3 regions of the Paenibacillus sp. EC2-1 genome follow, and region 1 is predicted to be linked to each of the others. Evidence: riboswitches for the same ligand, from Rfam matches in the RefSeq annotation. Region 1 holds a riboswitch; each other region holds the start of a gene.
What was found. Region 1 has a riboswitch for cyclic di-AMP ahead of ACK8P5_RS00155 (ubiquitin-like domain-containing protein). Riboswitches for the same ligand answer to the same signal wherever they lie in the genome.

Region 1 (11,040 bases):
AGGAAGTATGGGCAATTAACCAGTTCGCTATCGATAAGCGAATGCCAGACCTTACGATACTACTAGATATTGATCCTGAAGAGGGACTTTCTCGTATTATGGCGAATGGAGATCGCGAATTTAACCGGCTAGACATGGAAAGTTTAGCGTTTCACCGTATGGTGAGAGATGGGTATAAACACTTAGCAGATCAATATCCCAACAGAATTAAGGTAGTAGATGCATCAAAATCACCATCACAAGTCGAACGCGAGATGATACATGTGCTGGAAAGCGCGGTTTTAAAGGATTTTTGAGGATGTATGTCTAATAATATATACTAGGCATTTCGTTATGCCATACTATGAAAACGGAGGGATTGCACCATGAAATTGATCGTTGCGATTGTACAGGATAAGGACAGCAACCGTCTTTCGGCAGGGCTCGTTAAAGCAAATTTCCGGGCAACGAAACTGGCAAGTACCGGAGGGTTTCTGAAAGCCGGCAACACCACGTTTATGATCGGGGTAGATGATGGTCAGGTGGAAAGTGTCATGAATGTTATCCGCACAAGTTGTAAAGTACGTGAACAGCTTGTTACTCCGGTTACACCAATGAGTGGTACAACGGACTCCTATTTGCCACTACCCGTTGAAGTGCAGGTGGGGGGAGCTACTGTATTTGTACTTCCTGTTGAACGGTTTGAACATTTTTAATGCACTCAAGTGCGTTAACTTGTATTAAGATGAGCCTGTTATAGATTATTTTGTTATTCTGGATGTTTTTCTTGCGGTATTTGAAGGCTTGTCGCCAAAAGAAGATCAAGTTCTGATATCATAATAAAGACATCTACTCGGTTCTATATGAAAATGATTGTTTATGAAGGTAGAGCAATTTTGAAATACCGTTTATCGGGGACCGATTGCAAATGTTATTTCATAGCATGGTTGTCCCCCGATATTTAACTATGGAGTCAGTAAAGGCGGTAGATTTCGGTGAAGATCAATCCGGGCTTCAGGCCCATAAAAAGTGAATTGTCGGTCCCGGATAGTAACACTAAACCGATCCAGCAAAAGGCATTTTCCGACATGATGTATCAGCAAGGTGAGAAAGCTTCTAGAGAAGAGTTAGGCCGCCAGATGCGTGAAATCGCAATGCAGGGTGACCGATTAGCTCGAGCAATGACGATTCGAGAATTAAAGGCATATCGTCTAATGGTTAAGAGATTTTTGGAGGAGACCGTTCGCCGGGGTGTTTCTATGAAGGAGACACGCGGATGGGATCGTCGGGGCCGTGGTAAACGGTATAATGTAATTGATGAGATTGATTCCATGCTACTCTCGTTAGCAGATGAGCTACTGGAAAGTGAGCAAGGCAAAATTGAGTTACTCGGTAAAATTGGAGAAATTCGTGGAATGCTGATCAATTTAGTTTTTTAGAAATATAGAAACGGATAAGCAGAGTTTATCAACGATCACGAATAGAACATGCCGTTTCTATTAGAAGCAGAAAGAGAGAGGACTTATGTCTTTTAACGATATATTAGGCCAGGAGGCTGCTAAACAGTTGCTTCAGAATGCGCTGCGGCGTGAAGCCGTTAGCCATGCTTATCTGTTCAGTGGTCCAAACGGCGCGGGGCAGCTGGAGACTGCGATGACCTTTGCCAAGGCATTATTCTGTACGGAAAAACTGGATGATGCATGTGGTGAATGTCTGGAGTGCCGAAAGGTGGAACACGGAAACCATCCAGATTTAACGCTGGTTGAACCGGATGGGGCTAGCATCAAAATCGACCAGATCCGTGAATTACAGCGGATTTTTTCTTATCGTTCTGAGAAGAACAATCCAAAGGTTTATATTATAAATCATGCGGACAAAATGACAGTTCAGGCTGCAAACAGCTTATTGAAATTTCTTGAGGAGCCACAAGTTCCGGCCGTAGCTATACTGATTGCCGAGAATGGACAAGCTTTACTTCCTACGATACAATCACGCTCGCAGACGGTTCCTTTTCGGGCGCTAAATCCTGAAATGATGGAACAAGTTCTTGTAAGTGAAGGTTATCCATCAGCCCTTGTACGCTGTGCGGTTCAACTGGCCTCAGGGCTTGAGGGATGTAAGAAAATTTTGAATGAGAATTGGTTTGCAGAAATTAGAAACGTAATGTTACAATTAGGGAAGGAGTCTTTGAACCGCACTGGTGCAGCTATGATCACAGCTAGCCAGAAAGTGTTCAAGTCAGGGCTCTCCGAACATCTGGACATACTGTTCAGTTTGTTCCATTTATGGTTCAAGGATATGATACATGTCCAATACGGAAGGCAAGATCGTCTCGTTTTCATAGATCAGGCCGAGTTTATCTCCGGTCACGCGTCAGCCCGCAGCACGGCACAGTGGGTCTCCTACATGGATTTGGCCGCAGAGTGTCAGAAGAAGTTACGTTACAATGTCAACGGGCAGCTCTGTCTCGAGCAGTTATTAATGGGTTTGGGCGGAACTCAGGCGTGAGACAACCCCCAATATCCTAGGAATGGCCAAAATGTACGGGCTAACAAGGGGGTTAATTTTTGTACAGTGTAGTGGGTGTCCGTTTTAAAAAAGCGGGCAAAATTTATTACTTCGATCCACTGGATCTTCCAGTGGAGAAGGAACAATCGGTTATCGTGGAAACAGCTCGCGGTATCGAATATGGCCAAGTTGTTATTGGAAAGAAAGAGGTACAGGAATCGGATGTGGTTCTCCCGCTGAAGAAGGTGATCCGAATTGCTGGCGAAACTGATGCCCGTGTGGTAGAAGAGAATAAGCTGGCGGCCAAGGATGCATTTACAACCTGTTTAAATAAAATCCGAGATCACGCTTTAAAAATGAAGCTGGTCGATGTAGAGTTCACATTCGACCGCAACAAGATCATTTTTTACTTCACAGCGGAAGGCCGTGTTGATTTCAGGGAATTAGTTAAGGATCTTGCCGGAATATTTCGGACAAGAATTGAATTGCGTCAGATCGGCGTACGTGATGAGGCCAAAATGCTCGGAGGCTTAGGACCGTGTGGACGCGTACTGTGCTGCTCGTCATGGCTCGGTGATTTTGAACCGGTATCGATTAAGATGGCGAAGGATCAGAGTCTATCACTGAATCCTACCAAAATTTCCGGTCTATGTGGAAGACTGATGTGTTGTTTGAAATTTGAGCATGACAATTATGAAAGCGTTAAGGAAGAACTTCCGTCCGTGGGTAAATTTGTTGTCACCTCACTTGGAGATGGCAAAGTGGTCGGCCTAAATGCGGACAAACGGACTGTACATGTACAGCTGTTTGAAATCGGTAAGGTCAAGGAACTTCCTTTGGATGACGTGGTCATCAAGTAGACCAATATAACGGTTACTTTCGGGGTGTAATCTTGGAAAAGAAAAACATTTTTGTGCGCATTCAAGAGATGGAATCACAGATGGGACACATGCACAGTGAACTGGGTGAACTAAAGCTGGTCATCAAGGAATTGCTGGAAGACAACCATCGTCTCAGCCTTGAAAATGAACAGCTCCGGAAAGTTTTTAAGAGGGAAGTTCAGTCGGCAGAATCGGAAACGACATCGCCACACAAGCAGCCTCAACTTGTTAAGAATGAGGAAAGCGTGGAGGATGTTGTCGGGGAAGGATATGATAACCTCGCCCGACTGTATCATGAAGGCTTTCATATCTGCAATGTCTACTATGGACACTTGCGAACAGAAGGGGATTGCCTCTTCTGCCTGTCCTTTTTGAACAAGTAAGAAACCGTAGGAGAAAACCGCCTACGGTTTTTTTCTGAAGAGATATAGATGTATACCATTATAGTAAAGTGTAAACTTATCTGGCATTCTAATATCAGGAGCGGTTGCAGTCATGAGATCAGGACGCAGCCGTTTCTGCCATTTATAATATTAAGCGGGTAAAGGGTTGGGATGATGAAACAAGAAGTACTTTTACACAGTTCAGAGCGAATTGATGATCTTCTGACACAAGATATAGGTATTATTCAGAGTGATGAGGTATTTAGCTTTTCTATGGATGCTGTATTGCTGGCACGCTTTGCGAGCATTCCACGGCGGGGACGTATTCTCGATATGTGTACGGGTAACGGTGTGGTTCCTTTGCTGCTTACTACACGTACTGAGGCGGTCATTGAAGGGATCGAAATTCAGCCAAGGTTAGCCGATATGGCGAGACGAAGTGTAGTGATGAATGATTTACAGGATCGGGTCGTCATTCGAGAGGGAGACCTGAGGGAATTATACTTGGAAACAGGATACGGTGTATATGATGCGATAACCGTTAATCCACCTTATATGCCCCTGAACGGCAGTGATATTAAGCTCAATCAACACCAAGCGATTGCAAGACATGAGATTCACTGCACGCTTGAAGAGGTTATTCAGTCAGGATCAAGACTACTTCGTCCGGGTGGCAAGCTAAGCATGGTCCATAAACCGCTGCGTCTTGCAGAAATTATCAGTCTCATGCAAAAATACCGCTTGGAGCCCAAGATTATTCGTTTTGTCCATCCTAGACTTCATATGGAGGCCAATATGGTACTCATTGAATGTATTAAGGATGGTAAACCAGAGGTTCGTTTGCAACCACCATTGATTGTTTATGACGATGAAGGCAACTACTGTAAAGAGATGATGGAAGTTTATTACGGAACAAGTGAGGGAAAATCATGAACCTGACCTGTCAAAATAGCTTTGCTGTTCGTAAGGAGGGGGAACCTGGATCCTTGTATCTGGTTGCAACTCCGATTGGGAATTTAGAGGATATGACTTACCGTGCTGTACGTATGCTCCAGGAGTGTGACATTATCGCTGCAGAGGATACACGACAGACGCGTAAACTACTGACTCACTTTGAAATTCAGCCTAAGCAATTGTTTAGTTACCATGAGCATAATAAGGGAGCAAGCGGGCCTGAAATTATACGCTATATAATAGAAGGAAAAAATGTAGCCATCGTGAGCGATGCGGGTCTACCGGCCATTTCTGACCCTGGATCAGACCTTGTTAGACTTGCTATTGCAGAGGGTATCTCGGTGATTCCGATTCCGGGAGCGAATGCTGCTCTTTCAGGTCTCATTGCCTCGGGCTTGTCGACCGAACGTTTTACGTTTGTAGGATTTTTACCTAGGGATAAGAAGGATATTATTGCTCAATTGTCTTCTTTCCAAGCCGCACAAGGTACGTTATTGTTCTATGAATCCCCCCACAGGGTAAAGAAAACATTAGAGATCATGCAAGAAGCACTTGGAGATCGCCAGATCGCTCTCGCACGCGAATTAACCAAGAGGTATGAGGAGTTTGTAAGAGGATCAATTCCGCAATGTTTGGATTGGCTAGAAGAACATCCACCACTTGGTGAGTACGTAATTGTGGTTGAAGGAGCAAGTAAAGAAGAAGAACTACGAGAACAAAACTCTTGGTGGCAGGAACTAACACTTGAAGAACATGTGAAGCATTATGAAGACAGTGGAATAAGCCGAAAAGATGCGATGAAAAAAACGGCGTCCGATCGGGGAGTCTCCAAACGTGATATTTATAATTCTTTGTTAGATAAATAACAAAAAAATACCTTCCTTCGGCTGGGTTCAAGCCGAGGAAGGCATCAAGGAGATATGAAAAAGGTTAGAATTAACAATTTGATTAAAACTATTATATACTATGTTTCTTAATTTGTCACAGGTGATGGAATTTCAGAGATACATTCGTTACAAACAATTTTACCTTTGAAGTAAGTTACATTCTCTGCGTTACCACAGAAGATGCAAGCAGGCTCATATTTCTTGAGCATAATGCGCTCACCATCAACGTAGATTTCCAAGGCGTCTTTCTCACCAATTCCTAGTGTACGGCGGAGTTCAATTGGAATAACGACCCGTCCTAGTTCGTCTACCTTTCTTACAATACCTGTTGATTTCATCATAACTGATTGATGCCCCTCTCGCCATAATTTAAAAAAGTCATAATTCGACATTGTTCTATGTTTTATGTTATTTATAGTACCAACGATTCCCAAATCAGTCAACCTATAATTTTGAAAATAAGAAACTTATTTACGAAATTATAGTGAACAAAACCCTCTATTTTACTAGGAAAATGTAAAATGTAGTAGTTTAATTGACTTCGTTTTACTCATATCGATTTGGAAAACACCTTTTTACTTAGTTCGACATCATTCGACATTATATATCAAAAGTAGTGGTAAAGCGATGAATTGGTAGTTTAGGAAAAGGAGATGAAGGACCATGCATTTGCCAATTAGCGAGGAAAAAGTGTTTAAAGATCCCGTTCATAACTATATTCATGTTCAGGACGACATCATTTGGCGGTTGATTAATACACCTGAATTTCAGCGGCTTCGTCGGGTAAGGCAACTTGGAACTTCCTTCCTTACATTTCATGGAGCTGAGCATAGTCGATTTTCACACTCACTTGGTGTATATGAAATAACGAGAAGAATCATTTCTCAATTTGAACGAAGTGGTTATCCGGATTGGCCGAAGGAAGAGCGTCTACTGACATTATGTGCGGCACTGCTTCATGACATAGGCCATGGACCTTTTTCTCATTCTATAGAAGAGGCATTCCATATGAACCACGAGGATTGGACTTGTCGTATTGTTCTTGGAGATACAAATGTGAACAGCGTTTTACGTGAAGTGGACTCTGAATTCCCGAAAAGAGTAGCCTCTGTTATTAACAAGACATATGAAAAGCCTATTGTTATTAATCTCGTTACAAGTCCCCTTGATGCAGATCGCATGGATTACTTGCTACGAGATGCTTATTATACCGGCGTTAATTATGGAACTATTGATATAGACCGGATACTGCGTATGCTTCGTCCGTATCGTGATCGAGTGGTTGTAAAAGAATCAGGCATGCATGCTGTAGAGGATTATCTGATGTCCAGATATCAGATGTATTGGCAGGTATATTTTCATCCCGTTACACGGAGCTCTGAAATTATTTTGCGGCAAATATTCAAGAGAGCAAAGGAGCTATATCAAGAAGGATTTACTTTTAAATTTATGGTAGATCCACTTCCTTCTTTATTTGAAGGTGATATCACTGTCGGTCAGTATTTGCGTTTAGACGAGGCTTTGATACAGACAAGTTTTCTACAGTGGACTGAGGAGAAGGATGAGCTTCTGAGTGATTTATGCGGTCGTTTTATGAATCGTCGTCTCTATAAATATGTAGAAATCGACACGATTGATATGGAGACCATCGACGGGATCCGCCAAGCCTTTCAAGAAGCGGGATTAAACCCGAAATATGACTTTGAGATTGATTATCCAACCGATCTTCCTTATGATGAATTCCATTCAGGCTCGCCTGAGAGTGATAAACAGATTCTGCTGCTAGATAAACATGACCATGTACGGGAGATTTCTGAAGTATCAGATATTGTACGTTCCATTAGTGGAATCCATCGTGGACGCTACCGCTTGTATTTTCCTGAGGATAAGGTAAGACCTGTACTAAACACGTTGCCTAAAGATATCGCTTCTGTGTTTGAGCAAATTAAATAATCAGCATCAACAGAATAGTAGATAATAAATACCAGCAGTTCTTTGAGCTGGTCTGCGACATGAGAGGAGATTATATCATAATGTTATTCGACACACATACACATCTAGATGCCCCTGAATTCGACGAAGATCGCGAGGAGGTTATAGGACGTGCGCTTGAAGCTGGCGTAACCCGTATGATTAATATTGGTTTTAATCGAGAGACGATCCCTACCACCATGAAATTAGCGGAAACTTATGATTTTATTTATGCTGCTGTAGGTTGGCACCCTGTAGATGCAATTACGATGAAAGACGGAGATTTAGAATGGATCGCCTCCCTTTGCCACCATGAGAAAGTCGTGGCTATCGGTGAAATTGGCCTGGATTATCATTGGGATACCTCACCTAAGGAAGTTCAGCACCAGGTTCTTCGTCGTCAGATTGGACTTGCTCGAGAACTGAGTATGCCGATAGTAATTCATAATCGGGACGCGCATGAAGATATCGTGAAGATTTTGAAAGAAGAAAAAGCATCTGAGGTCGGAGGGGTGATGCACTCATTTTCCGGCAGCTGGGAAACAGCCAAGTTGTGTCTTGATATGGGCTTTCATCTTTCATTCGGGGGACCCATTACGTTCAAGAATGCAAGACAGCCCAAAGAGGTCCTAGCACAGGTTCCATTGGACCGATTGCTCATCGAAACCGACTCTCCATATTTGACACCACATCCGTTTCGCGGGAAGCGAAATGAGTCTGCACACGTCCGTCTTGTAGCAGAGGTGGCAGCTGACATAAAAGGGTTGTCTCTGGAAGAATTAGGTTTAATTACAACCAGAAATGCTATGGAACGATTTGGAATTATTTGAAATCGAGAGTAAAATGGACGAAAAACAGAGCATTAGCGACCAATTAAAGTTTTTTAATCAAAAAAGGCGACTATATTACAATATTTTAACCTTTTACCTGAAAAAATGTGGTTGATTGTTGCTTTACAACCTGTATCGAAACAGGATATCATCTTTTCAGTGATAGGAAGCTGATCGAAATTGAACAGCTGAATATTTTATGAACCGTCTCGCTTAATCTCCAAGTAAATTTGGAGAACGGGGGAACCGATACATGGATAGCTGGCAGAGATGCAAAGCTGAACTGTATGTGATTTCTTTTTGGGTCTTTGGGGTGAATTTGAGGGCAGCCGCCATGAGCGGATGACTTGAGATAGGGCGTCTCTCTTACGTCCGAACCCGACAGCTAACTCCGTAAGCGCAAGTAAGAGGGGCAAACTCGTGCATACCATTTCCAGATTGTAGACATCAGGAAGCCACGAAAGAGTCTCTATAACTCTTTCTTTGGCTTTCTTTTATTTTAGAATATTGGAGAGGGTGCCGTCATACTGTTGGTAAACAGGAGGTGACGGTTGTGTGGACGGGAAGACGGGGAATAACGCAGAGTGTAGATAGATAGCAGAGCACTCTGTGAGACAATTTGCTATAGTCGCGTCAAATGCAATCATGCGTTACCTAGACGGCGGGGCTATGAAGGAGGATGACATAGTGGGCATTTTTCAACACGAAGAGACCCATGAATCACAATCATCCAGCATGTCTTACGCATTACGATGGAAGCATGAGAATTTGCGTCAACTAATGCTGGCCGCCATTGGCGCCATCGCAATTACATTGCTCGTTATGCTGGTTGCTCACAATCGGGCGGGCAAAGAGATTCAACTTGTGGTTGATGGCCGAATAACCACAGTAGAAACCCATGGAGCTTTGCTGCATGAAGTGCTGGATGAGCAAGCTATTTCCCTGACTCCTCAGGATGAGGTTTCTATGCCGTTAAATGGTGTACTCCAAGATGGAGACCGTATTATTATCAAACGCGCAATACCGGTTACGGTTAACGCAGACGGCAAACAAAATATAATATTTACTACCCAAGATACGGTTGGAAATGTACTCAAAGAAACGGGTATTTCAATCAAGGGCGAAGATACAGTGAAACCTTCTCTAGATACAAAACTTGTCGGTCAAGAGGAAATCAGAGTCGTGCGCGTCACGAAACAAACTGTTAAACAGACTGAGAATCGTGCTTTCCGAGTGATTAAGACGGCAGACCCTTCTTTGGAAAAAGGAGATAACCGTGTATTGCAGAGTGGAGCGCCAGGCATTGTGGTCCACCACATTGAGAAGGTATACGAGGATGGGAAGTTTATCTCGAAGAAGGTTATTAAGAAAGAAGTACAGCGGAAGACGAAGGATAAAATTATTGCAGTTGGAACGAAAAAGGTTGTAGTGCCTGAGAAACCAGTTGTGGAAACTGTATCTGCACAAGCAGATAAAGCAACTGTATCCAGAACGGCTGCTGCACCATCCCAAGCGAAGTCAGCAACTAAATCGGTAGCCACCAAGGAAAAAGCGAATAATGTGGTGTCTAGAGCCGGTGTTGATTTCGAATATAAAAAGGTATTAAATAACGTTTCGATGACAGCATATTCTGCTGAAGAGAGTGGCATCGGTACCCGCACTGCTTCTGGTACTCGTGTAACGGAAGGGCGTACCATTGCAGTGGATCCGAATGTGATTCCGATCGGCTGGTGGGTATATATTGAGGGCGTTGGCTTCCGCCGTGCTGAAGATACAGGTGGTGCCATCAAGGGTAACAAAATCGATGTGTACTATGATTCACTTAAGGCGGCACTTAATTTTGGACGCAAGAGCGGTCGCACGGTTTATGTGATCGGTCCAGTTAAGCCGGAGCTTAACTAACGCATGATTTTCGTTTTACAACGCCATGCTAATGCTATACTATTTAATTAATATGAATGTGATGCTAAGAAGAGGATGATTTATCCTCTTCTTTTGTTTTGGGAAGGAAGAACGTACGAATGATCAAAGAAGTGATTGTCGTGGAAGGCCGGGATGATACGGTTGCCATCAAACGGGCAGTAGAGGCAGACACGATTGAAACCGGGGGATCGGCCATTAACAGCCGTATACTGAAACGAATTGCGCTAGCACAGGAGCGGCGCGGAGTTATTATCTTAACGGATCCCGATCATGCAGGTGAGCGAATTCGCAAGATCATTGATACCAAGGTTCCTGGATGCAAACACGCTTTTATCCCAGAGGCAGACGCAACACGCCGAGGAGACATTGGGGTTGAGAATGCTTCGCCGGAAGCAATCCGCCATGCCCTTGAACGCGTGCATACGTCGTTTGAGGGATCAGAGAGCCTAATTGGTCTTGATGACTTACTTGAAGCGGGTCTAATTGTGCATCCTCAGGCTGCTGCCAGACGGATGATCATGGGCAATCTGCTTGGTATTGGGTATTGTAATGGCAAACAGTTTCACAAGCGTCTAGCCATGTTTCAAATATCACGCGAAGAATTTGCATCAGCGCTTGCCCAGCTGGAAGAGGGAGGTACGGAAATATGACACGTATTGAGGAGATTTCAACCCCGAGAAGAACGAAGGAGATTATTTCGCGCCATGGTTTTTCTTTTAAGAAG
Region 2 (11,040 bases), 280 kb from region 1:
CAGTTTATCCCATTCCGCCGCATCTGCTTTCTCAAGTACAAGGGTATCAACGGATTTGGCTGCTGCTGTGGCCTGATCATAAAGCCATTCCACTTCGGGCTGCTTATCGCGCTTGGTCTTGTTCTTGCGAATGAAGTTTAAGCAGTGATTCATCGTGATGCGCATGATCCAAGCACGTACTTGATCAACACTTCGCCAGTCCTGATGAAATACGGTGACGAATACGTCGTGACAGAGGTCTTCTGCATCTTGTGCGTTCCGCAGCATGTAATAGCAGGTACGATACACATCTTTGTTGTATGAATCGAATAGTTCACGTTCCGTCGTCAATGAAAGGCGCTCCTTTCTTTTGTGTGATGTAATATAAACAGATGACCATGGAAAAAGGTTCATCCTTTTTGAGTTTTGATCATCTTAAATTTGTTTTAGTTAAAAATACCAATCGTATATATTAAAGAAGTATAATTCAAAAAGATTAGATACGGAGGGACAACCATGAAGAAGATTGCTGTTTTTTGCGGATCGAGTGACGGTGCTTCATCCGCGTATAAGGAAGGTGCTGTGCAGCTAGGTAAAGAGCTTGCCAGACGAGGAATTACACTTGTATATGGAGGAGCAAGTGTCGGCATTATGGGGACTGTAGCCGATGCCGTTCTGGAAGCAGGAGGGCAAGTCATTGGTGTCATTCCCCAAATGCTTGAGGACCGGGAGATATCTCACCGCGGCTTAACGGAGCTTATTGTTGTGGGCTCGATGCATGAGAGAAAGATGAAAATGGCGGAGTTGGCAGACGGATTTATTGCATTGCCGGGAGGTCCGGGTACGATGGAGGAATACTTCGAAATTTTCACCTGGGCTCAGTTGGGGCTTCATCAGAAGCCTTGCGGTATTCTGAATGTGAACGGCTATTACGACTTGCTGATCTCATTCTTCGATCATATGAATGAACAGCAATTTCTACAGGACAAATACCGTGCGATGGCACTTGTTGCCGCTAGTCCGGATGAATTAATAGAGAAGTTCAATGCATACAAGCCACCAACAGTGAAGACTTATATAACAGAAGACGAAACGTAACAATACAAAGTCAAAGGGACCCGCCACAGCTTCATGCTTGGCGGGTCCCTTATTTAACTAGCGCTTGAGTCCATTCCGTGTTTCATTATCTGCGACTACAAGCACATCCATGTGTCTTGTACCTCGAAGTAGCTTTTTGATGATATTACCTTGGCGTATTTGTTTCCAGACCGCGGCACTGGATTGACCGATAATCATCTGAGTAGCTCCAGCTTTATCGGCTTCGGTCATGAGAATTGAAGGAATGTCCTTCTGATGCTCTGCCTTTTGAACAATAAATGTTCCACCTAACTGTTCTGATAAGGTGTGAAGCATCTCTAGGCGGTCTTTGATGTCTCTATTGCTAGATAAAGATTCTACTCGAACAAAGGTTACATACCAGGTTGCCTTAAGTCGGTGGGCAATTCGGAAGCCGCGCCGGATCAATCGCTCTGCCTGAGAGCTGAGGCTTACGCATACGTAAATGACCTCTTGGCGCCTCCATGGGCCCCTTAGTGAATTGCTACGCTCCCATGATTCAAGACGCTCATCCACATCGTCTGCCAGTTCCCGAAGTGCTAACTCTCGCAGTGCGATAAGATTACCCGTCTTGAAAAAATGACTAAGCGCCTGATTGACTTTATCCAAGGCGTAGATTTTACCGTCCTTCATTCGCTGCTGCAGTGATTCGGGGGTCACATCGATCAGCTGGACCTCGTCTGCTAGCTGTAAGATATGGTCCGGCACAGTCTCCCGGACACGAACGCCGGTAATCTGCTCTACCGAGTCGTTCAGGCTCTCTAAATGCTGCACATTAACCGTTGTGATGACCGAAATACCTGCGCCGAGAATGTCTAGTACGTCCTCATATCTCTTCTTGTGCTTACTGCCCGGTACATTCGTATGCGCCAGCTCATCGACGAGTACGACATCTGGATTTCGGCGGATGATCTCATCCGTATCCATCTCTTCCAGCTGTGTACCGCGGTAGTCAACGATCTTCCGGGGAAGGATTTCAAGCTTTCCCGCCTGTGTTAGTGTTTCTTTACGTCCGTGTGTTTCGAGTAATCCGGTTAGCACATAGATCCCTTTACGAAGCAAGTCATTGCCTTCGCGGAGCATTGTATACGTCTTGCCTACACCTGGGGCAGCCCCGATATATACCTTGAACCGCCCACGCTTAATCTGCCTAATCTTCTGGTCAATCTCTTGAGGATTTAACCTGTGGAACGACTCAAATGAACCAGGAGGCCGATTGATCTGAGCGGGTAGGATGCGTTCCCCTTCTAGCTCTGTGCGGTCAGCCACGATGAAAATATCTACACCGCGTGTTCTCTGAAGCAGATCATGGATGATGGAGCCTTCATATAACTCCTGCCACCGCGTCTGCTTCGAATGCCCGAGCACAATCCGGGTAACATGATGCTCTAGTGCGTATTTCAGGAGAACTTCCGCGAGCGATCTTCTGGAACAGCGGGGAAGCTCTTCAAATTTGGCTCCGATTCGTGATGTAAGCTTAACGATGGAGCGTTTAAAGGTGGTCTGCTCTTTGCTAAGCTCTTTATTCTGATCAACAAACGTAACGACCAGCAGGTCGCCGTTGAGTCTCTTTGCGATCTGCTGACCACGACGTATATAAATAGAGCCGTTCCAGTGATACTGGATGGATACTAAGATCCGCTCATCTGCGCCAGATGGTCCGATCAGCCCCAGTTCTTTACGATATCTTTCAAGAGAGCCGCTCACGCCCTCTGCAACGAGCCGGAGGGTTAGCTCCCGTAGTACAGCCAGATTTCCGTGCTTTAGAACATCCATGCCCCCGCCAGATAATCCCTCGGCTGCACGGCTGAGCATCGTTTCAGGGGTGACATCGATCAATATGACTTCATCTGCCAGCTCCAGCGTATCTGCGGGTACGCTATCCGTAGCCTTGACTCCCGTCAGTTTACTCGCAATCTCTCGTACGTCTTCCAATTCATATACGTTAATCGTTGTAATGATACTGATCCCGCAGCTTAGGAGGTATCTTATATCCTCAAGCCGGGTAGCGTGTCGTGCACCCTCCCGGTTTCGATGAGCGAGTCCATCAACGAGCAACACCTCTGGATTTCGCTGCATGATCCGCTCGATATCCAAATCTTTTTGCTCTAGACCATTCTTTATCCAGTGAATACTGGGAATCCGGTTCAAATCGCCGATCTGCTCCATCGTTTCCGGACGCTGCATCGTAGACACAGCACAGATGACAACGTCGATGCCCTGAGACTTTAAAGTCTGGCCTTCGCGGAGCATATGATATGTCTTTCCGGAGCCGCTTACGGCTCCAATATACACCTTTAGCCGTCCTTGATGCAGCTTCGAGATGGAGCGTAGGATTTCTTCAGGTGTTTTTCTTCTGAATGGATTCATGCCTTTCTCGCTCCCTTGAGGCTCCTAACACCTGAGATTTACAACAGATCGCGCAGCGCCAGATTCAGCTTCAATACATTGACACGAGGTTCCCCGAACACTCCAAGATCGCGGTTTTCGGTATGCTCCTTAACAAGCTTTATAAGCTCGCCTTCCGACACACCCGTCAACTTGCTGATCCGGGGGATCTGGACCTTAGCCGATTGCGGTGTGATGTGTGGGTCTAGACCAGAACCAGAGTTCGTGATTAGGTCAATCGGGAGTTCGCCCACCGGCACATCCGGATTGTTCAGCTTCCAGTCTTCAATAGAAGCCTTCGTTCTCTCCATTAAGTCCGGATTTGAGGGAGCGTAGTTGTTGCTTCCCGATCCGGCTCCGTTGTACTCAATGCTTGATACCCTGCCTTGAAAATATTTCGGGTCGGTAAAGTTTTGTCCGATGAGCTCAGACCCGACCACTTTACCCTCACTGTCCTTGACTAGACTGCCGTTTGCTTGCTCCGGCATGAGCAGTTGTGCCGCTCCAGTCGTTACAAGCGGATATAGAATACCGCACAAGACAATAAATACGAGACTTGCTCTTAGTGCGATGCTAAATGAAAAGCGGGCGGTATGGTTTTGTTTTTGCTCCTGATTATTCATTATTATTCGATCCCTTCCTTATCTATCGTTAAATCCACAAGTGGACGACCATATCAATAAGCTTGATTCCGATGAACGGTACGATTACGCCACCAAGTCCGTAGATTAGAAGATTCCGCTGCAGCAGCTTGGAAGCGCTCATCGGTTTATAAGCCACACCTTTCATCGCCAGTGGAATGAGTAGAGGTATAATGATGGCGTTAAAGATGAGGGCTGACAAAATAGCGGACAGTGGTGAGCCGAGCCCCATGATGTTAAGTGCATTCATACTTGGAATGGCAGCGGTGAACATGGCAGGTATTATGGCAAAATATTTGGCCACGTCGTTCGAGATACTGAAGGTGGTGAGTGCACCGCGTGTCATAAGGAGCTGCTTGCCAATAGCAACCACCTCGATAATCTTGGACGGATCGGAATCCAGATCGACCATGTTAGCAGCTTCCTTCGCAGAGGTTGTGCCGCTGTTCATAGCAAGCCCAACATCCGCTTGGGCCAGTGCAGGCGCATCGTTCGTTCCGTCACCGGTCATAGCAACGAGCTTGCCCTCGGCTTGCTCTCTACGAATGACGGCAATTTTATCTTCTGGCTTACTTTCGGCGATGAAATCATCTACACCTGCTTCCCGTGCGATCGTTGCTGCGGTCAGTGGATTATCACCGGTACACATGATCGTCTTGATACCCATTTTCCGCAGCTGATCGAAACGTTCCTTCATGCCGGGCTTCACCGTGTCTTTGAGGTAGATCAGGCCATAGATTCGGTTATCTACCGCCACTGCCAGCGGTGTTCCGCCTTCGGTAGCGATGGCGTCACTCTTGGCGATCAGGTCGGATGGGATCGCTCCGCCTTGAGACTGGACCCAATTCCTCACAGCATCGACTGCGCCTTTTCGGACTTTCATGCCCTCCTTCAGGTTCATGCCGCTCATTCTTGTTTCGGCTTTAAATTCAACGAATTCTGCACCCATTGTTATCGATGGGTCAAATGCAATGCCTTCTTTCTTTATCAGCTCCAGCACCGAACGGCCTTCTGGGGTTTCATCAAGGACCGAGCTAACGGCCGCCCACTTGGCGACAGTGTCAACCGATTCGGATCCAACCGGGATAAACTGGCTTGCCATCCGGTTACCGAATGTAATTGTTCCTGTTTTATCAAGAATCATTGTGTTGATATCGCCCGCAGCTTCAACGGCTTTACCGGACATCGCTAGCACGTTAAACTGTGTTACCCGATCCATACCGGCAATCCCAATAGCAGACAGCAGACCACCGATGGTGGTTGGAATGAGACAGACAAGAAGAGAGATCAGAACAGGAATCGAAAGTTCGATGCCGAGATATTTGGCGATCGGGGCAAGTGTGACAACCACGATTAGGAAGATCAACGTTAGTACGGTCAACAGGGTGTTCAGTGCAATCTCATTAGGTGTTTTTTGCCGGGATGCACCTTCGACGAGTGAAATCATTCGGTCGATGAAGGATTCGCCCGGATCACTGGTGATCCGGACTTTGATCTGATCACTCACGACGCGTGTACCGCCGGTTACGGAGCTGAAATCTCCGCCAGCTTCTTTAATAACCGGGGCAGATTCCCCAGTAATAGCGGATTCATCGACAGATGCGAGACCTGCAATGACCTCGCCATCACCAGGAATCATCTCACCTTGTGAGACGATGACGACATCACCTTTACGTAAATCGGTGGATGGAACGATCCTAGTTCCACCGCCATCTACAACCTTGTTTGCTGTGATCTCTTTTTTGGACTGTTTCAAGGAGTCCGCTTGGGCTTTACCACGCCCTTCGGCAAGGGCCTCGGCGAAGTTCGCGAATAAGACGGTGAAGAGCAGGATCAGGAACACGGTTAGATTAAAGCCGATGCTGTCTTCTGTACCGAAGTATTTAGGAAAGATCGTCATGAGAAGGACGATAAATGTACCGACCTCTACAACGAACATCACGGGATTTTTCATCATCGTGATCGGGTTTAATTTAATGAAGCTATCTTTCAGCGACTTCCGAATCATATCTCCGGTTAATACTGTTGTTCGATTGTTATTCATTAGAATAATCCACCTTTTCTTTTAACGGATCGTTAAATGCTCGGCGATCGGGCCAAGCACAATCACAGGCAGGAATGTCAGTGCCCCGATGATCAGGACTACTGCAATGAGAATAAAGGCGAATAGCCGGTTATCCGTGCGGAAGGTTCCAAGTGTCTCGGGAACCCACTGTTTGCGTAGCAGAGAACCGCCGACGGCCAGAAGGGCAATCATGGAGACATAACGCCCAAAGAGCATGACAAGTCCAGTTGAAATGTTCCAGAATGGTGTGTTATCTGCGAGCCCCTCAAACCCTGAGCCGTTATTAGCTGCCGAGGATGTGTATTCATACAGCACTTGTGAAATGCCGTGGAACCCACCATTTGTAATCCCGGACTGACCGGCATCTGTTATGAGTGCAAGCGCCGTTGGTGCAAGAATGATAAAAGGATGAGCTAGAATGGCGATTGCAATCAGCTTCATTTCTCTTGCCTCAATCTTCCGCCCCAGAAACTCCGGTGTACGTCCGACCATGAGCCCCGCAAGGAATACAGCCAAGATCGCGTACATCATCATGTTCATCAGACCTACACCTTTTCCGCCGAACACGGAATTCAGCATCATGAGCGAGAGCGGTGTAATGCTACCGAGCGGGGTCAGCGTATCGTGCATATTGTTGACGGACCCGGTGGTGGCGGCTGTGGTGACTGTCGTGAATAGAGCAGACTGTGCAACACCAAAACGGACCTCTTTACCTTCCATATTGCCTTGTGAGGCATCGATTCCAAGCTGGTTCATTGCAGGATTTCCGCTCGATTCCGAGACATAGGCAAGCGATAGAAACAAGGTAAACAGAACCATCATGACGGAGAAAATAACCCACCCTTGCTTCCGGTTCTTCGCGAACAAGCCGAACGTGTACGGCAGAGCTGCCGCAATGCACCACATGGATAAGATTTCGATTACATTCGTGAGCGGACTCGGATTCTCAAATGGATGTGAAGAATTCACACCGAAAAATCCACCGCCGTTCGTACCCAGATGTTTGATGGACTCTAGTGCCGCCACCGGACCCACCGATACTTGCTGCTCGGTACCCTCAAGCGTCGTTACGTTAATCGTAGGTTTTAAGGTTTGAGGAACATGCAGAGCAACGAGCAACAGAGCCACAGCAAAAGCTAAGGGGATAAATATTCTTGTATGTGCCTTAACAAAATCCTCGAAGAAGTTACCAATGGTCGTTCCCTTACTCGTAATCGCCCGAATGAATGCGATCGCGACACATAGCCCCGTTGCAGCGGAGGTGAACATCATCATCGTGATGACAGCCATCTGAGAGAAGTAGGACAGTCCTGATTCACCACTATAGTGCTGGAGATTCGTGTTCGTCATAAAGCTGATGATGGTGTTAAATGACAGTGTCGGCTCCATATGATCAACCCCGTTCGGATTGAAAGGAAGCGCCTTTTGCAGCCGTAGGATGAGATACCCAACGGCGACGAGTACGATGTTCGTCATTACAAAGCTAAGGGCATATACTTTCCAAGTCATGCCCTTACGTTCTTTAAGCCCGATTAATCGGTAGATCGGTTTCTCTACCCATGAGAACCATTTATCCGTCCTGCTGGCTTCATCGCGAAATACATGATACACGTAAGTTCCGATTGGTTTAACGAGCAGCACCAGAACTAGAATAACGATGGCAATTTGTATAATGCCCATGATTGATTGCTTCCTCCTTCAATAGCACCCCTAGAATTGTTCCGGGTGAATCAGCGCGTAAATCAAATATAGAAAGATAAAAATCAGCAATAACATAATAATGATCATTCGTTATCTGCCTCCGGTTCATGGACTACGCGTCCACACCAGGATAGAAACAGGGTGAATAGCGTGTAGGTTCCTCCGAGAATGAGCACCATGTACAAATCCTGCATGTAAATCCCTCCAAAACATGTTTAATGAAGTATGGATCAAGGTTAGCTGGTGAGTGATGAAACTAAGAAGGACACATGATGGTTATTGGTATGAATCACAAAGGTAGCGCCAAGTCCTTTATAAATTAATCTGGGATTGCTTGAATGCGTGATGACATAGATTGGATCCGTTGTCCATGTGCGGCATATCCGCAAGTAACGGCAGCATAAATTCAGGCTGCTTTCGAACAGAAACACCTTGCTCACGGAAAAATCCGGTATGATCCAGGTTTGTTCATCGGTGGTATCAATGAAGACGATGTTCTTCGTCCCGATGCTCTCAAGACGATCCCGTTCTGCACGGTTATTCGCGATCGCTGCGAACGGGATTTTATAATAGATGAGCTGGTGGATAAATTCCTCTCCAGCCTTGGTTGGTGCGGATACTAATATCATTTCTTGCCATTCCTCCATGATTTCTCCTCCTAATGGTTAGAAAGAGAAGACAACAAAAAAAGCCACAGGGAAGGAGGATCACTCTTCCCGTGGCTTTAAGATGGCACAGTGAAATACACCGTGCCCTGCACACGACAATCGTTGCCTCTCTCTAAGTAACGCTTACGAGGTTAGCTGACGGATTCGGGCGTGAGAGTCGCCCTACCCATAGGCAGTGATCCTGCCGATGAGATTCACCCCAGAGAGAAATGCATATCTCCCGTTTGGTTCCCCCGTTCCTTTTCCGTTCAAGGACTCAGCGAATAAAAGCATTTGTTCATCTAAAGAAACCACAGAGGGCTAGAGGCCTCTGTGGTCGAGATTACCCGATCACAAGCTTCATCATCCTCTCCTATAAGCAAGCGAATCTATGCAGATTAAGGCATAAATGGCTTAAGCTCTAACGCTTACGAGGTTAGCTGACGGATTCGGGCGGTGAGAGTCGCCCTACCTGCACCTGAAATCCAGTATTTCATTGGATTTAGAAGCAGGATTCACCCCTGGAAGATGCTTCAGGCGGCTCTCACACCACCTTGCACATCTCTTGATTTGGTTCCCCCGATCCCTTACATGACAAGGGCATTCAGCGATTCAAGTGAATTCATTGTTCAATTCATGCTTCGTATCATACTTCTGGCGATTTAGAATGTAAATCGAGGGAGAAGCATGTATTGAGCTGTTTTATAACCAGAAAGGGTGATAAGTGAGTTGAATTCTCATTTATACTGCATGATGCTCTATATTTCTCTGTTTATCTCCCGAAATAAGCAAACTCGCAAGATACTGTGCATTTGGATAGATAATCGATGTAAGGGTGTAATGTACGCGTTTTCACTTGGCATTTTCGTGTGTTTTTTGAAGATATAGACCTGTTATGGATATTTACTTTGGAAGGGACATAACGTATGATTCATCCAACTTCATCCATATGATCTACAAATAGAGTTGTAATCGAACCGATGAAAAGGAGACACGCGTCATGGCTAGAATAATCGAACCTTTGCCAGCGTTAACGGAACCTACATTACAAGAGACAACGATACGTTATATCGAAATTTTTCGTTTTGACTGTGCTTATGCTGAACGGTTTTTACCAAGGAATATAAGTAGCCCGAACTGCGGCTTGCTCAAAATATCTTGCAGTACGGCTTCTGGCTATGCGGAGTATACACTGCCAGAGACAAGAGAGTTCGCGGATCTGGTGCGCTGGTCATCTGTATTTAGGCATTTGAAGGGATTACCTCTGGAGGAAGCTCTGCGAATTGTAGAGCGGCAGGAATGGGGAGCTCTTCGATGTAGACTCGCGGAGTCTGCTCTAACGGATTTATCCTTGAATTTTCAACAGAGCCATGAGCGGAAGCGGTTAGGCAGCTTGCCATTGGAGCGTTCTTTTCTAATGGATTGTTCACGTGCGTATTTTTGGTTCTAATTCATTTATTAAATATATATGGTTAGGTGTTATGAGTGGACTGGTCAATCGGCCCGCGCTCCGGTAACATAGAGGGTAACAAGAGTGTACAAGGAGGAGCTATGCTTCTACAATTCGGGTACTCGCAGTACGAGAGTAAAGTATATGAAACGCTGGTAACGAGCGGTGAGGCGATGGATGCATCAAGTATTGTGAAGCTCTCTGGTGTTCCCAAGGCCAAGATTTATGAGGTGCTTGATCGTCTAGTTGATAAGGGAATCGTGATGGACACCGTATCCGGTAAAAAGCGAACCTATACAGCACTGCCTGTTGAGGCAGTCATTGACAAGCTGACGCATGAGTTTGAAAGTGATATAAAGGAGCTTCGTTCAGCAGGTGTCCGTAAACAGGTTGTGGATGACCAGGTGTGGAGTCTGAAGTCGCACAGCTCCATTCAAGCGTTCTGCAAGCAGATGATTGAGGAAGCACAGGAGTCTGTTCTCGTCTCCATGTGGAGCGACGAATTTAGTGAAATTACGGATCTACTGAACCGTAAAGAACGTGAGGGCGTGCGTGTTGAGGCACTGGTGACGGGGAGTGATCACCCTGATGTTAACTTGTCGAAGTTATATGTTCTGAACCCTACCGCAGATCACGATAAGTTAGAGAGATTTATGCTTCTTGTGATCGATACGAAGCAGCTGCTGTTCGCAGGTGTGGAGCAGGGGAGCTGGCAAGCAATCCGGACGCAGGCACAGCCCTTTGTGAAGGTATTTGCTGAGTTTTTCTATCATGATATGGCGCTGACGGCGTTCAGCCGTAAATATCCGGAAGAGATGTTTAAGGACGAGGAGATTAAGTCTCTGTTGCTCCGACTTCGATATTAGATATATACGAAGAAGCCCCTGGCTGCATAGGCCGGGGGCTTTCATGTGTATGACAGAAAAGTCTAACAAACATTGTCATTATTAACTTGAATACTATGACGAAGCCGAGACGGTCTGTTCTTTCTTGCCTGTGGAATTGCGGGTCAGTGAGAAGGCAGCTACGCCAAAGGCAACGGCGGCAATCGTA
Region 3 (11,040 bases), 2.5 Mb from region 1:
AATATGCCAACGAGTGTATACGGTTCAAAGGCCCGAAAAGATAACGACACAATATTCTTAGCAGTCAGCATAAGTTCAACTAACGTAATGGCACAAAGAATCGGTGTCTCTTTAAACATAACGATCAGATAATTCCCAAGCACGGGCACGATCGGTGGAATCGCCTGCGGTAATATAATGGTCTTCCAAGTTTGAGCTTTCGTATAATTCAGTGCTTTCGCAGCCTCCCATTGCCCCTGCGGGACTGCTTCAATGCCAGAACGATATACCTCTGAAAGATATGTGCTGTAATGAAGACCGAGTGCAATGACTCCCGTATAGAATGCAGGAATCGAAACGCCAGTCAATAACGGCAGGCTGTAATACAGAAAGAACACTTGAACTAGCAGTGGTGTGTTTCGGATAAACTCAATGATTCCTTTCGTTACTAGCGATAGGATCTTAATCGGGCTTCGCGTCAAAAGCGCGAGCAGCAATCCAACGATTAATGCAAGCACGAAGGCACAGAGCGTAATCCAGACCGTCATCTTTAATGCACTTAGTAACTGCGGTAAAATATCAAATACATATTCCCAATTCCACATTTGTTATAGCCTCCCCGACGTCAATTTCCGTTCAAGCAAACGAACAGCCATTGAAACAAGCGTAGCTATCACAAAGTACATCAACAGTAGCAGTACTAAGATCTCGGTGGTAAAAGAGATATAATTATTTCGAAGCACCATCGCCTGATAAGTGAGATCTGCCATCGTAATGAAATAGACAAGTGAAGTTGATTTAATCAACTCCACCAGCTGATTACCGAACGAGGGAAGCATTTGGAGTGTAGCTTGAGGCAAGACGATATGCCACAATCTTTGCCAAGGCTTCATATTCAGGGCAATGGCTGCTTCAGTCTGTCCTTTAGGAACGGCAAGCACTGCGCTTCGAACAATTTCCGAGCCATATGCCCCAAAGTTAAGTCCAATGGCAAGAATTGCTGCTAATATTTTGGGAAGCTCAATACCAATAAACGGAAGTGCAAAGTATAACCAAAATAACTGAACTAATAACGAAGTCCCGCGAAAGACCTCTACATAAACAGCAGAAAGTGTGCGTAATATCCAGAGCTTAGATAACCGGAGTAAACCCGCTATAAATGACACGATGATTGCTAATATGGATGAGAAAAAAGCAACCAACACGGTGATTTCCGCTCCTTTCAACAACGAAGGCAGAAAATCAATCCATGAATTCGGCATGTTATTCTCCGCAGAGCGTATCTGCTGTCATATCGCCTGGAAGCTCATCCTCTGTAAATCCAAACTTTTGTAATATTTCGAGCAACTCGCCTGATTCTTTCATTTTTTGAAGCTCCGCATTATATTTCTCTTGAAATTCTGTATCCGCTTGTCGGAATGCTGTCGCACCATAACCACGTACACTTTCACCATCAACACTAGGCTGCTTAAAATCTGCGACACGCTCTATTTTTTCATCATTGGCTGAATCAAGCATCGCTTGAAGTGAAGGGCCGGTCATGGTAATGGCCTGCACTCTATCCGCTTGCAGTGCGCTTATAGCTGAAGCTTGATCTGGCACTTGGATAATACGATCAGCCGGGATACCTGATTTTTCTAAGTATTCAATTTCAACGGCACCCGTCATTACGGCAACTTTTGCATCCCCGTTATTAGCGACGTCCTCATAACTGGCGAGTTGATGGGGGTTCCCTTCTTTAACAGCAAGCGCCTCTCCGATGCTATACTCTGGATTTGCGAATAAAACAGCGGAACAACGGTTCGGATTAACAAACATCCCCGCGGTTATGAGGTCAAATCGTTCAGCCTGCAAACCCGCAACTAAAGATCCAAATTCAGTTAACTCTCCTCTCATTTCCTTCACACCTAGACGCTCAAGAATAACCCGTGCAATTTCTACAGCTTCGCCTGTCAGCGTCCCATCAGCTTCTTTGTATGCATAAGGCTTCTCATTCGCAAACCCTACGGTGATGTATCCTTTCTTAACAGCTTCATCTAGTGTGCTCCCTTTCTCACCACAAGCCGCTAGGGATATCGTTAATACCAAAGACATAACAAGAACAACAACTTTCTTCAAAACTCTTCACTACCTTTCCCTTTTTCTTTTAAATTTTCAAATTGGCACAGCTAATAATCCTAGTATTTCAATATTTTAACTTGGTTTTTAAACTTTGAGGATTTCCTGAACCGATAGCTTGGATCAGAAAACTCCATGCCGCAGATTCATCCACCTTCCTCCTTCCAACCCCACTGCATTTTTAATTCTCAAAGATGTGCAATTCATATACGGAAGTACACATACCAGTCTTTTCGAACAGAAAAAGACCTCCAAACAGGGGATCAAGACATAGCTCCGCCAGCAGGGGGTCAAAATAAAGACAAAGGCCCCTATTGTAAATGAATACAGGGCCTTTGTTATGAAAATTCATTATGTATAAAAGACCCATCCACTGCTGACGAGGTTAGCTGACGGACTCGGGTAAGATGGTACCCTACACATGGATTCATGTGACTCGCCCCTAAAAAACTGGTTCCCCCGCTTTCCAGATATTTCATCTGAAAACTAAGCGTGAGTCCATAATAAAGGCATCGTTTTGAAATGTCAAACGCATACATGCGATTATTTTGATGATTTCCATGTAAATATGAATGAATTAACGACTTCAAATAGATTAACTTTTTTGTCTGTAACTGGAACAAAGCGTTGTATGATAACTCTTATAAACCGCGTGTTTTTCGCTATATAGCAGGCATTTAAGAGGTATGTTTAAAGTATTGAAACCGACCTGATGCTAATGTCGAAAAATGAAAAAGGCCAAGCTACACAAGAGCGTGCATCTTAGCCTGTAACTTTTTTTATTATCCTCAAATAAGTTGTTCAATTGTGACTAAATCCATTCGATATGTCTTGTCTAGACCGTCGGTTCATAATCCGATTGACACGTTCGGAACCAAATAACATAAGGAGGATATATATAGCTATAAACGATGGCAAGATTGCGATCGTTGTCTCCGCTGCAATCCATCCAAGCATGGAAGGTAGAATTGTTGTTCCAGTGTAAGCAACCGCCATCTGATAACCCATGAGCTTCTGTGTTTGTACCTTACCAAAACGAGCCGGAGTATCATGAAGCATGCAAGGATAGATAGGCGCGAAGCCTAAACCAATCAACATAAATCCAATCAGCGAAAATAAGGTTGGCACAGGCAAAATAAGTAGTAATCCTCCAACCAGAGCAATTAGCAGTCCACTACGAATTAGAACACGGTTACTCACTTTTAAAGTAACAAATCCTGTAATAAAACGCCCTACGGTTATGCCACCATAATACATAGATATCCATTGCGCAGCTACTCCTGCAGGTAAATCCTTAATGCTTACAAGAAAACTGCTCCCCCATAGCCCCACTGTTGCCTCTGCTCCGGAATAGAATAGGAATGTCATTAAAGTAAGCTTAACACCTTTCATTCGCAAGGGTTGTTCAGAAGAGTTAACGTCATGTGGATGATCTGAAATCCCTGGTTCATCGATAGCTTTCTGACCCTGGACTTTCTCCATGCATCTCCATAAAGGGAGTGTAATAAACAATAACACCACCAAAGCTAATTGAATAAGTGCGACTGTTAAATACCCACTACGCCATAGGTTATCCTCACGAATAAATCCTGCCATAATGATAGGTCCTAGGGTTGCACCTACACCCCAGAAGCAATGTAACCAACTCATGTGATGGGCCTTAAAATGGACAGCTACATAGTTATTCAGTGCTGCATCGACGGATCCAGCGCCGAGACCAAGTGGCAATGCAAGCACCATTAGCCAAATAATAGAAGGGGCATAATAAAATCCTAGCAATGCTAATGCTGTCAGCATACAGCTTACCAGGGTGATCTGGCCTGTTCCTACTCGTTTCATGAGCGTACCGCTGGCTAAACTTGACACAATTGTTCCGAGTGCAATAATAATGGACATGACACCCGCAACACCAAACGGTGCTCCAAAGTCTGCTTGCATAACCGGCCAAGCTGCTCCAAGTAACGAATCAGGAAGCCCTAAACTAATAAAAGCCAAATATATAATTATCAAAAACAATGTTGCCACGCTCTGTTGCCCCCTAGTCTATTCGTTTCTAGATAACAAGATATATTTAATTTTATATATGTTGTCAATCACAATCATTATAATTAGCATGAAAAAGCAGCAAATCTGCATCGATTTACTGCTTCACCATCTACATATTCACAATTGTCAGCAAGCTTAGAAGGGCAACCATAAAAAATGTACCAATTAACGCTAATGTATTGAAAATCGGTATGGTCTTCTCTTTGAATACGATGGATAAGAGTCCAAAAATTGCAATCCCAATCGCTCCACCTAAGGTATTGCCAATCAAATCCGTGATATCACTTGCACCAATTCCAAAAATAAACTGAAGGATTTCAAAACCAAAACTTACACAAAATATTGGAATCAGTTTCCTTCCAAAGCTCCACTCTTCTTGTAACATGCTTAGATATATTCCAAATGGAACAAAAGCAACTACATTCAAAATAATCTCTGAGGTATCAACTTGCCCATTAACGATCACAGAACCAGCAAAAGGAATGAGATTGATACTTCTAAGATTCATTTGTCCAAGTAATGAAAAATCAAACTCCATTTTCAGTAATATAATCCACGTTAGCACAATTAAATAGATGCACAGTAATACTAAAGTAAACTTTTTTTGTTTCTTCATGTCCATTCTAAGATGTCTTCCTTCCAAAATCACTTCATAATTATATAATTATAGAAGATACTTCACTATTTTTTTAGCTACTAGTTACTATCTTTTTTTCCTCGTGAACAATCTTGTCATTCGATTCGCAAAATCAACCAAACTTCCGCTATTCGGATCTTGGCGATAGTACCTCTTTTTCACAGCTTCAAGGACCGACACAGGGACTTTCTTCCCCTCAAAGAGTGGATAGAAGTTATTATAAGCCCAAGCGAGATGTTCCCATCTCTTGTCGTTCCCATCCTGCACATATTCCGATACATCTAGTACCTTGCCCCGGCCATTTTGTAGCAAAATATTTTTCAAGTGAATATCACGCGGGTTTAATCCTTTTTCCCTAACGAACTGTCGTGCATCTTCAACATCATCAATCACTTGTCTAGGAACGGATACACCGTTTATTAGACAGTCGTAAAGTGTCATTCCACTTTCGTTACTAATCACGATATAACGCTCTCCATCGCCATAATAAACAGGGAAATACGGACTCCCATCCAAAGCCTGATAAACGTCAATTTCCGCTTGCTTTTTCGAAAGCGCCTCTTGCGTATATAACTTAAAAGCATAAGATGGCAAAGGTGTATATACAAAAACCGCAGCATCGGTTCCGATCCCGACACATTGTAAATCGCTCGATTCTCCTGTAATTGTAACGGGCTCATTCTCACCTTGCTTTAGAACCGTTATAAGCGATAGAGCCGGATCCGCCTGTTTCCAATCTTCTTCTTTCATGCGCCACCTCATCATGTATGTTACTCGTATTGAATGCTATGATCGTATCATAATCTTCACCCAAAAGATAATTACGCTAATCATCTAACGTTTTATCCTCGAGTTAAGTTGTTTAATCATATGAACATTTCTTGACATTAATAAATATACAAGAAAGCAATCTAGTACTTAGTAAATAGTATATTCATTCAAATCCAATGTATACGGAGGAAATATCCCAATAGTTTTATATTTTATTTCTCGGGTAATCGCAAAATAATCACGGATTCGACATGTCTTATTCATATCGAATTTCACCTCACTTAACGTTGTCCATAAAAAAATCAAACCGACTGCCATCTGCAGTCGGTTTGATTCAGCTTACCATATTCTATGTCAGCGTATACCAAGGCAAGCGAGACAATGGAGCATCGACTTCTTTTACACATGGTCCCTCGACCACGCTCGCATCGTCTCCTTTCCAAGAACCTTCAGGGAACACAATCTTGCGCGTTGTTGCCCCCTTCTCTACGACCGGAGCCACAAGAATCTTATCACCTAGCATAAACTGGTCATTAATTTGTTCATATCCACCTTCTGGGAACACATAAGCCATATGCCGAATAATTGGTTCCCCCGTCTGTGCAGCATGACGTGCAAGCTTCATAATCATAGACCCAAAGGATTCATGCAATTTAGCGGCTTGTACACAATATTCCAAATGCTCTTCATCGAGCACACGCCACGGTGCAGTCGAAAATTGCATCATCGGGAACAATGCTGAGCTTTGAGCATAACGAACAAACAACTCTTGATCCAGCTTGAAATTCGGATTATTCTCAATATCTGCAATTTGTCCACCGCCAATCATATCCGGACATGTAAATGCATAACCTGCAAGCCCTTGCGCCAATCCATTAGGGATCAATGAAGCTAGCCCATCATTTTTCCAACTGTGACTCTTGTCTGAAAGTCGTTGAACAAGCGCGAGTCCTCCACTCTTCCAACAAGCCCGGTATTCGTTCAGTGGATAGTTTAGTCCGACTCTCGCCCATGCTTCACAATGTCCATTCGGATGCATCTGGATCGCGCTTTGATCTGTTTCACGATAAAACTGCGGATCGCCAGCATCAAATTTAAATCCATCAATTCCGAATTCATCCATTAACTTTCTTAATTCCCCTTCGTACCATGCGACTGCTGCGACATTCGTGCAATCTAGAACGGCACTATAGCCATTCCACCAACGACGTATCGCAGTTTCACCGTGTTCATCCTTCAGCAGATACCCTTCCCGCTCCAGATAGCGGAAATTAACTGGGTTATCTGGACTAATGAACGGACATGTCCACAACATCACTTTAAAACCAAGCTCATGCAATTCATCTGTCATCGCTTTCGGGTCTGGGAATCGGTCCTTTCGGAACGTTAACACGCCGTAATCTTCCATCCAGTTATCATCGATCATGATCACTCCTGGCGGCATACCATGTTCGAGTACACTCTTCGCATAGGCTAATGTCTTCTCTTGAGTTGGTTCATATTGAAGTTCAATCCATAAATTATACTGCGGCATCGTAAAAAACAGCTCCTCTGGCAAAGTACCTGAAGCTGGAAAATGCAGTCTTGCCGCTGCGAGGAATGTATCTCGTAGATTTCCATTCTGCTCACTAATCATGAGCTCCCCTGATTGCGCTTCTACGGTAAGGGAGCCATCTGCGAATGAAAAACGAAACGGATCCTCTGACCAGATATAACGACCTTTATTCGAGATTAGAAATGGAACAGCTTGATTTGTTCTTCCTTCGGTAAACAGATTTTTTTCATGTACTAACTTTCCGAAAGGCATACGAACCCCGTCATCTATATCGCCGCCCCACCAACATTCATCCTTATATATCTCAATCTCAAGTCGATTCTGTGTCATTATGTAAAAGCAACTCCCTTCATCATATGAAATATCGATTAAACTCTTCATTTCTTAACCATGATAGTATAAAATCGGAATGAAAATATACCGCATTTCTTGCTGAATTATTAAACAATCTTGCGGTTTGGAGGACACGATCATTGAATACCATAATATCTAACCAATACATGATGATGCTCAGCGATATTTACCCATTCAATATGTTCGTTCCTGAAAGGATGGGTAAGACATTATTCCCTCCTCATTGGCATGATGAATGTATTGAGATCATCCTGTTTGTCGAAGGAAATGCTGAACTTCACATCGGAGGTGAGTCTTACCTTGCTACAACAGGGGACCTATTCTTAATTGGTGAAGGTCTGATACATAGTGGATATATCGTGGATGAGATGCCTCGTTATTATACGATCTTGCTTGATCGACATCGATTAGTCGGATCTGACTTAAATAGTGTCGAATACGGAGCTCTGCTCACTGGTAAACTTAATCTACCTACTCTTGTCCAATCGAACCATCCGCACTATGATAAACTTCTACAAATTGTTAATACTGTTATTTATGAATTCCTTCATCGAGATCTCGGTTTTGAAGCTGCTGTTAAATCCAATCTGCAAATACTGTTGATATTGTTCTCTCGCTTATTTCGCTCATCTACAGACGATAATGCCTTGAAGCAGGAAGCTTATCGCCGTAAAGTGGAACGACTGAAAGATGTCATATCCTTCGTAGAGCACAACTATCAAGACAAAATTACCGTTTCACAAGCAGCTGAGATTGCAAGTATTAGTCCTTATCATTTTTGCAGAGTGTTTAAAGATGCCGTTGGTCGTACGTTTAACGAATACGTGCAATTGTATCGAATTGGCAGAGCAGAGAAGTTAATTAAAGAGACAGACCTGCCTATCACAAGAGTTGCCGAGCTTGCGGGCTTTGGAACGATACACTATTTGGACGAACTATTTAAACGACATCGTGGTTGTACGCCCCTTCAATTCAGAAAAAGATCGCTTTCTAACAGAAAACCCGATGGAGCTATTTAAAACTCCATCGGGTCTTATATTCCTTAAATAGTAAGTCCAAAATCTTCTCCGCTGCCATTCGATTCTTACCTTTATAAGGGTAGCAGTGAATATGGATCGCTGGGTTAAAGTTAATCTCAATAATACTATAATTATCCTCTGCTGCTTCTTCTGAGATATGGTCGATCATCATATCAACTCCGCAGATTGTTGCCCCTGCAGCTTTAGCTGATTGGACAGCAATTTGCTTGTAGCTATAAGGAATTTCATCTGTGTAATCAAGACTGTCTCCACCCGTACTAATATTCGAATTCTCGCGTAGATAAATGATCTCACCAGCCTGTGGTATATCGTACCAAGTGTGACCATGGTTCTTCAGGAACATCGTTTCCGCTTCTCCGAGTTGAATCTGTTCAAGAGGTGTCTTATACCCGCGTCCCCTAAGAGGATCTTTATTCTTCTCATGCACAAGGTCCTTAATGGTATGAACACCATCTCCAATTACATTTGCAGGGACTCGGTGTAATACTCCGACTACTTCATCTCCCATGACTAAAAAGCGATATTCCTTTCCGCTCACGAACTCTTCCAAAAGAACAGTCCGATCATGCTTGAACGCGATTTGGAATGCCTTCTCATAGTCGTCTTTCGAATACTCACGATTAAAGATCGTAATGCCTAAGCCGAAATTTGTTGACTTGGGTTTAATAACAATCGGTTTATCCCTGTACTTCATGTACTTGGACATGGCTTCACCAAGGCTTCGAAATGCTTCCCCTACAGGTACACGTATCCCTTGCTGCTTGAGCACTTCTTTTGTTACGACTTTATTCTCCATTATTAGTACTGTGCTGTAAGAGTCTAGTGATGTTTTTGTCGCTTGCTTCACATATTCCGTATGATCACCTTTAGTAAGCCGTACGAAATTCTCATCTCGATCCACCAAGTCAAACCGAATGCCTCGTTTCACCGCTGTCTTTAACAGTAGCTGCGTGGACAACTCTAAATCTTCATATCCTGTAAATCGATATCCGTTCTGAATACTCTCCTCAGCATACTGCTTCGCTTTATCCAGATGATAATGTAGATAGGAAGAAAGAAGTATCTCCGATTTGACGATTGCGGCAGAGCTAAGTTCTGGGTTCTCAATGATTCTCTTTGCTTTGTCTAACCATTCGAATAACTGCTCATCATCAGGCTTTAGTAGCTGTACCATTTTCATCATCTCTTGAATACAAGTCAATGCAATCTCTTCCAGGGACTTCTCAGTGTTCTCTTGATGATGTGCCTCATTCTTTATCCCATGCATGATTAATAGATCATGATTATAATCTGCTAGTCTCTGATCTTCATGACTGAAAGACTCGTCTTCTTTAAGCAGCATAAAAATAATAAACAGATGGACAAGCCTCATCGTTTCCTGACTTATCCCAATTTTAAACAGAGGATTCAAGTCAATGAAACGAAGCTCTAAATAGGCTATTCCATCCTGCAGCAGCTCTGCTAAGGGGTCCTCCCCTCTCGCTGTCTTCAATCTGACGGGACTGTAGTATTCCTTAACGGTTAATAGCTCTCCAGATTCAATCAACTGTTTCAAATCATGTACATATTCATCTACTGAATTTAACGATACATATAGCGGCCTTTCATTTCGATATCCACATTCGCTATTCCGAAGTGAGTTCATGTTGGATACATAGTAGCTTTTCTTGTCTAAGGTTTCTCCACGCGCGACACATTGTTCCATATAAGTCTTATCAAAGACTGGGCTTGCCCCAGTTAAATAAATCAGAAGCCAGCGATATCTGAGCAAATTACGGGTAACCCGAAGATAGATATGATCCTTAAAATCCTTGTATTGCTCCTCACGATCTTCAGCCTCATAAAGCCTTCTCAAAAACTCCTCTTTAAAGGAGAAATTATAGTGAATTCCGCTTAATAGTTGTCTTTTGCGCCCGTACTTGTCGGCAAGTTGATGTCGATACTGATCCGCGGACGGATCATTCATCTGTGCAATCGGAATCTTATGTTCATCAGGTAATGCTGGCGGATTACTGCTAGGCCACAAATACTCCTCCGTCAGTTCAAGCGACACAATATCATGCAGTGCTTCCATGAAGCCAAATGTTTCATCAATAGAGTCAAAAGATGGAGTTATCATCTCAACTTGACTCTCGGAGAAATCAGTCTGGATATACGGATTTTCTAACTTTTGTCCGAATGCCTTAGGATGCGGGGTTAACGCAAGTTTACCATGCTGATCCACTCTCACATTTTCTTTTTCCAGTCCAAAACGTCCATGAAAGAGTTCATCAGATAACTGTTGATTGATTAAAAGCTGGATTAGTTTATGATTTAATACTGCCATTTTGCTAGCCACCTTTTTATCAAAGTATTGTCTTAGTAGTTCCCTTCATTCTAAGAAGCGATCGATTGAACCAGAAGACGAGAACAACGCCCTTGAATACGCTGGTAAGCGAGATCGCCATCCACACACCATTTAATCCAAAGGGACCCGACAATAGAATGGCGAGTGGAATTCTTAATGCCGTAAGTGTAATGCTGAACATTGGAGGTATATG

Region 2: another riboswitch for cyclic di-AMP. It lies ahead of ACK8P5_RS24465 (hypothetical protein); the one in region 1 lies ahead of ACK8P5_RS00155 (ubiquitin-like domain-containing protein).
Region 3: another riboswitch for cyclic di-AMP. It lies ahead of ehuB (ectoine/hydroxyectoine ABC transporter substrate-binding protein EhuB); the one in region 1 lies ahead of ACK8P5_RS00155 (ubiquitin-like domain-containing protein).

What each region holds. Positions count from the first base shown of each region.
Region 1 is NZ_CP186006.1:26,649-37,688, forward strand. Features, by position in the region: gene tmk (dTMP kinase) at 1-296, shown strand, start outside; gene ACK8P5_RS00105 (cyclic-di-AMP receptor) at 366-695, shown strand; gene ACK8P5_RS00110 (YaaR family protein) at 975-1,418, shown strand; gene holB (DNA polymerase III subunit delta') at 1,504-2,487, shown strand; gene ACK8P5_RS00120 (PSP1 domain-containing protein) at 2,547-3,347, shown strand; gene yabA (DNA replication initiation control protein YabA) at 3,380-3,751, shown strand; gene ACK8P5_RS00130 (tRNA1(Val) (adenine(37)-N6)-methyltransferase) at 3,923-4,684, shown strand; gene rsmI (16S rRNA (cytidine(1402)-2'-O)-methyltransferase) at 4,681-5,571, shown strand; gene ACK8P5_RS00140 (AbrB/MazE/SpoVT family DNA-binding domain-containing protein) at 5,679-5,933, opposite strand; gene ACK8P5_RS00145 (HD domain-containing protein) at 6,256-7,545, shown strand; gene ACK8P5_RS00150 (TatD family hydrolase) at 7,626-8,393, shown strand; cyclic di-AMP (ydaO/yuaA leader) riboswitch at 8,594-8,808, shown strand; gene ACK8P5_RS00155 (ubiquitin-like domain-containing protein) at 9,081-10,295, shown strand; gene rnmV (ribonuclease M5) at 10,415-10,966, shown strand; gene rsmA (16S rRNA (adenine(1518)-N(6)/adenine(1519)-N(6))-dimethyltransferase RsmA) at 10,963-11,040, shown strand, end outside.
Region 2 is NZ_CP186006.1:5,212,739-5,223,778, reverse strand. Features, by position in the region: gene ACK8P5_RS24500 (RNA polymerase sigma factor) at 1-330, opposite strand, end outside; gene ACK8P5_RS24495 (TIGR00730 family Rossman fold protein) at 496-1,077, shown strand; gene ACK8P5_RS24490 (histidine kinase) at 1,135-3,465, opposite strand; gene kdpC (potassium-transporting ATPase subunit KdpC) at 3,504-4,106, opposite strand; gene kdpB (potassium-transporting ATPase subunit KdpB) at 4,135-6,168, opposite strand; gene kdpA (potassium-transporting ATPase subunit KdpA) at 6,190-7,869, opposite strand; gene ACK8P5_RS24470 (potassium-transporting ATPase subunit F) at 7,900-7,965, opposite strand; gene ACK8P5_RS24465 (hypothetical protein) at 8,127-8,537, opposite strand; cyclic di-AMP (ydaO/yuaA leader) riboswitch at 8,664-8,830, opposite strand; cyclic di-AMP (ydaO/yuaA leader) riboswitch at 8,948-9,157, opposite strand; gene ACK8P5_RS24460 (hypothetical protein) at 9,538-9,987, shown strand; gene ACK8P5_RS24455 (TrmB family transcriptional regulator) at 10,089-10,853, shown strand; gene ACK8P5_RS24450 (MFS transporter) at 10,947-11,040, opposite strand, start outside.
Region 3 is NZ_CP186006.1:2,941,448-2,952,487, forward strand. Features, by position in the region: gene ehuD (ectoine/hydroxyectoine ABC transporter permease subunit EhuD) at 1-584, opposite strand, end outside; gene ehuC (ectoine/hydroxyectoine ABC transporter permease subunit EhuC) at 588-1,241, opposite strand; gene ehuB (ectoine/hydroxyectoine ABC transporter substrate-binding protein EhuB) at 1,243-2,097, opposite strand; cyclic di-AMP (ydaO/yuaA leader) riboswitch at 2,457-2,600, opposite strand; gene ACK8P5_RS13880 (MFS transporter) at 2,899-4,122, opposite strand; gene ACK8P5_RS13885 (VanZ family protein) at 4,253-4,759, opposite strand; gene ACK8P5_RS13890 (serine/threonine protein kinase) at 4,847-5,530, opposite strand; gene ACK8P5_RS13895 (glycoside hydrolase family 31 protein) at 5,901-7,436, opposite strand; gene ACK8P5_RS13900 (helix-turn-helix domain-containing protein) at 7,580-8,479, shown strand; gene gshAB (bifunctional glutamate--cysteine ligase GshA/glutathione synthetase GshB) at 8,472-10,826, opposite strand; gene ACK8P5_RS13910 (MATE family efflux transporter) at 10,846-11,040, opposite strand, start outside.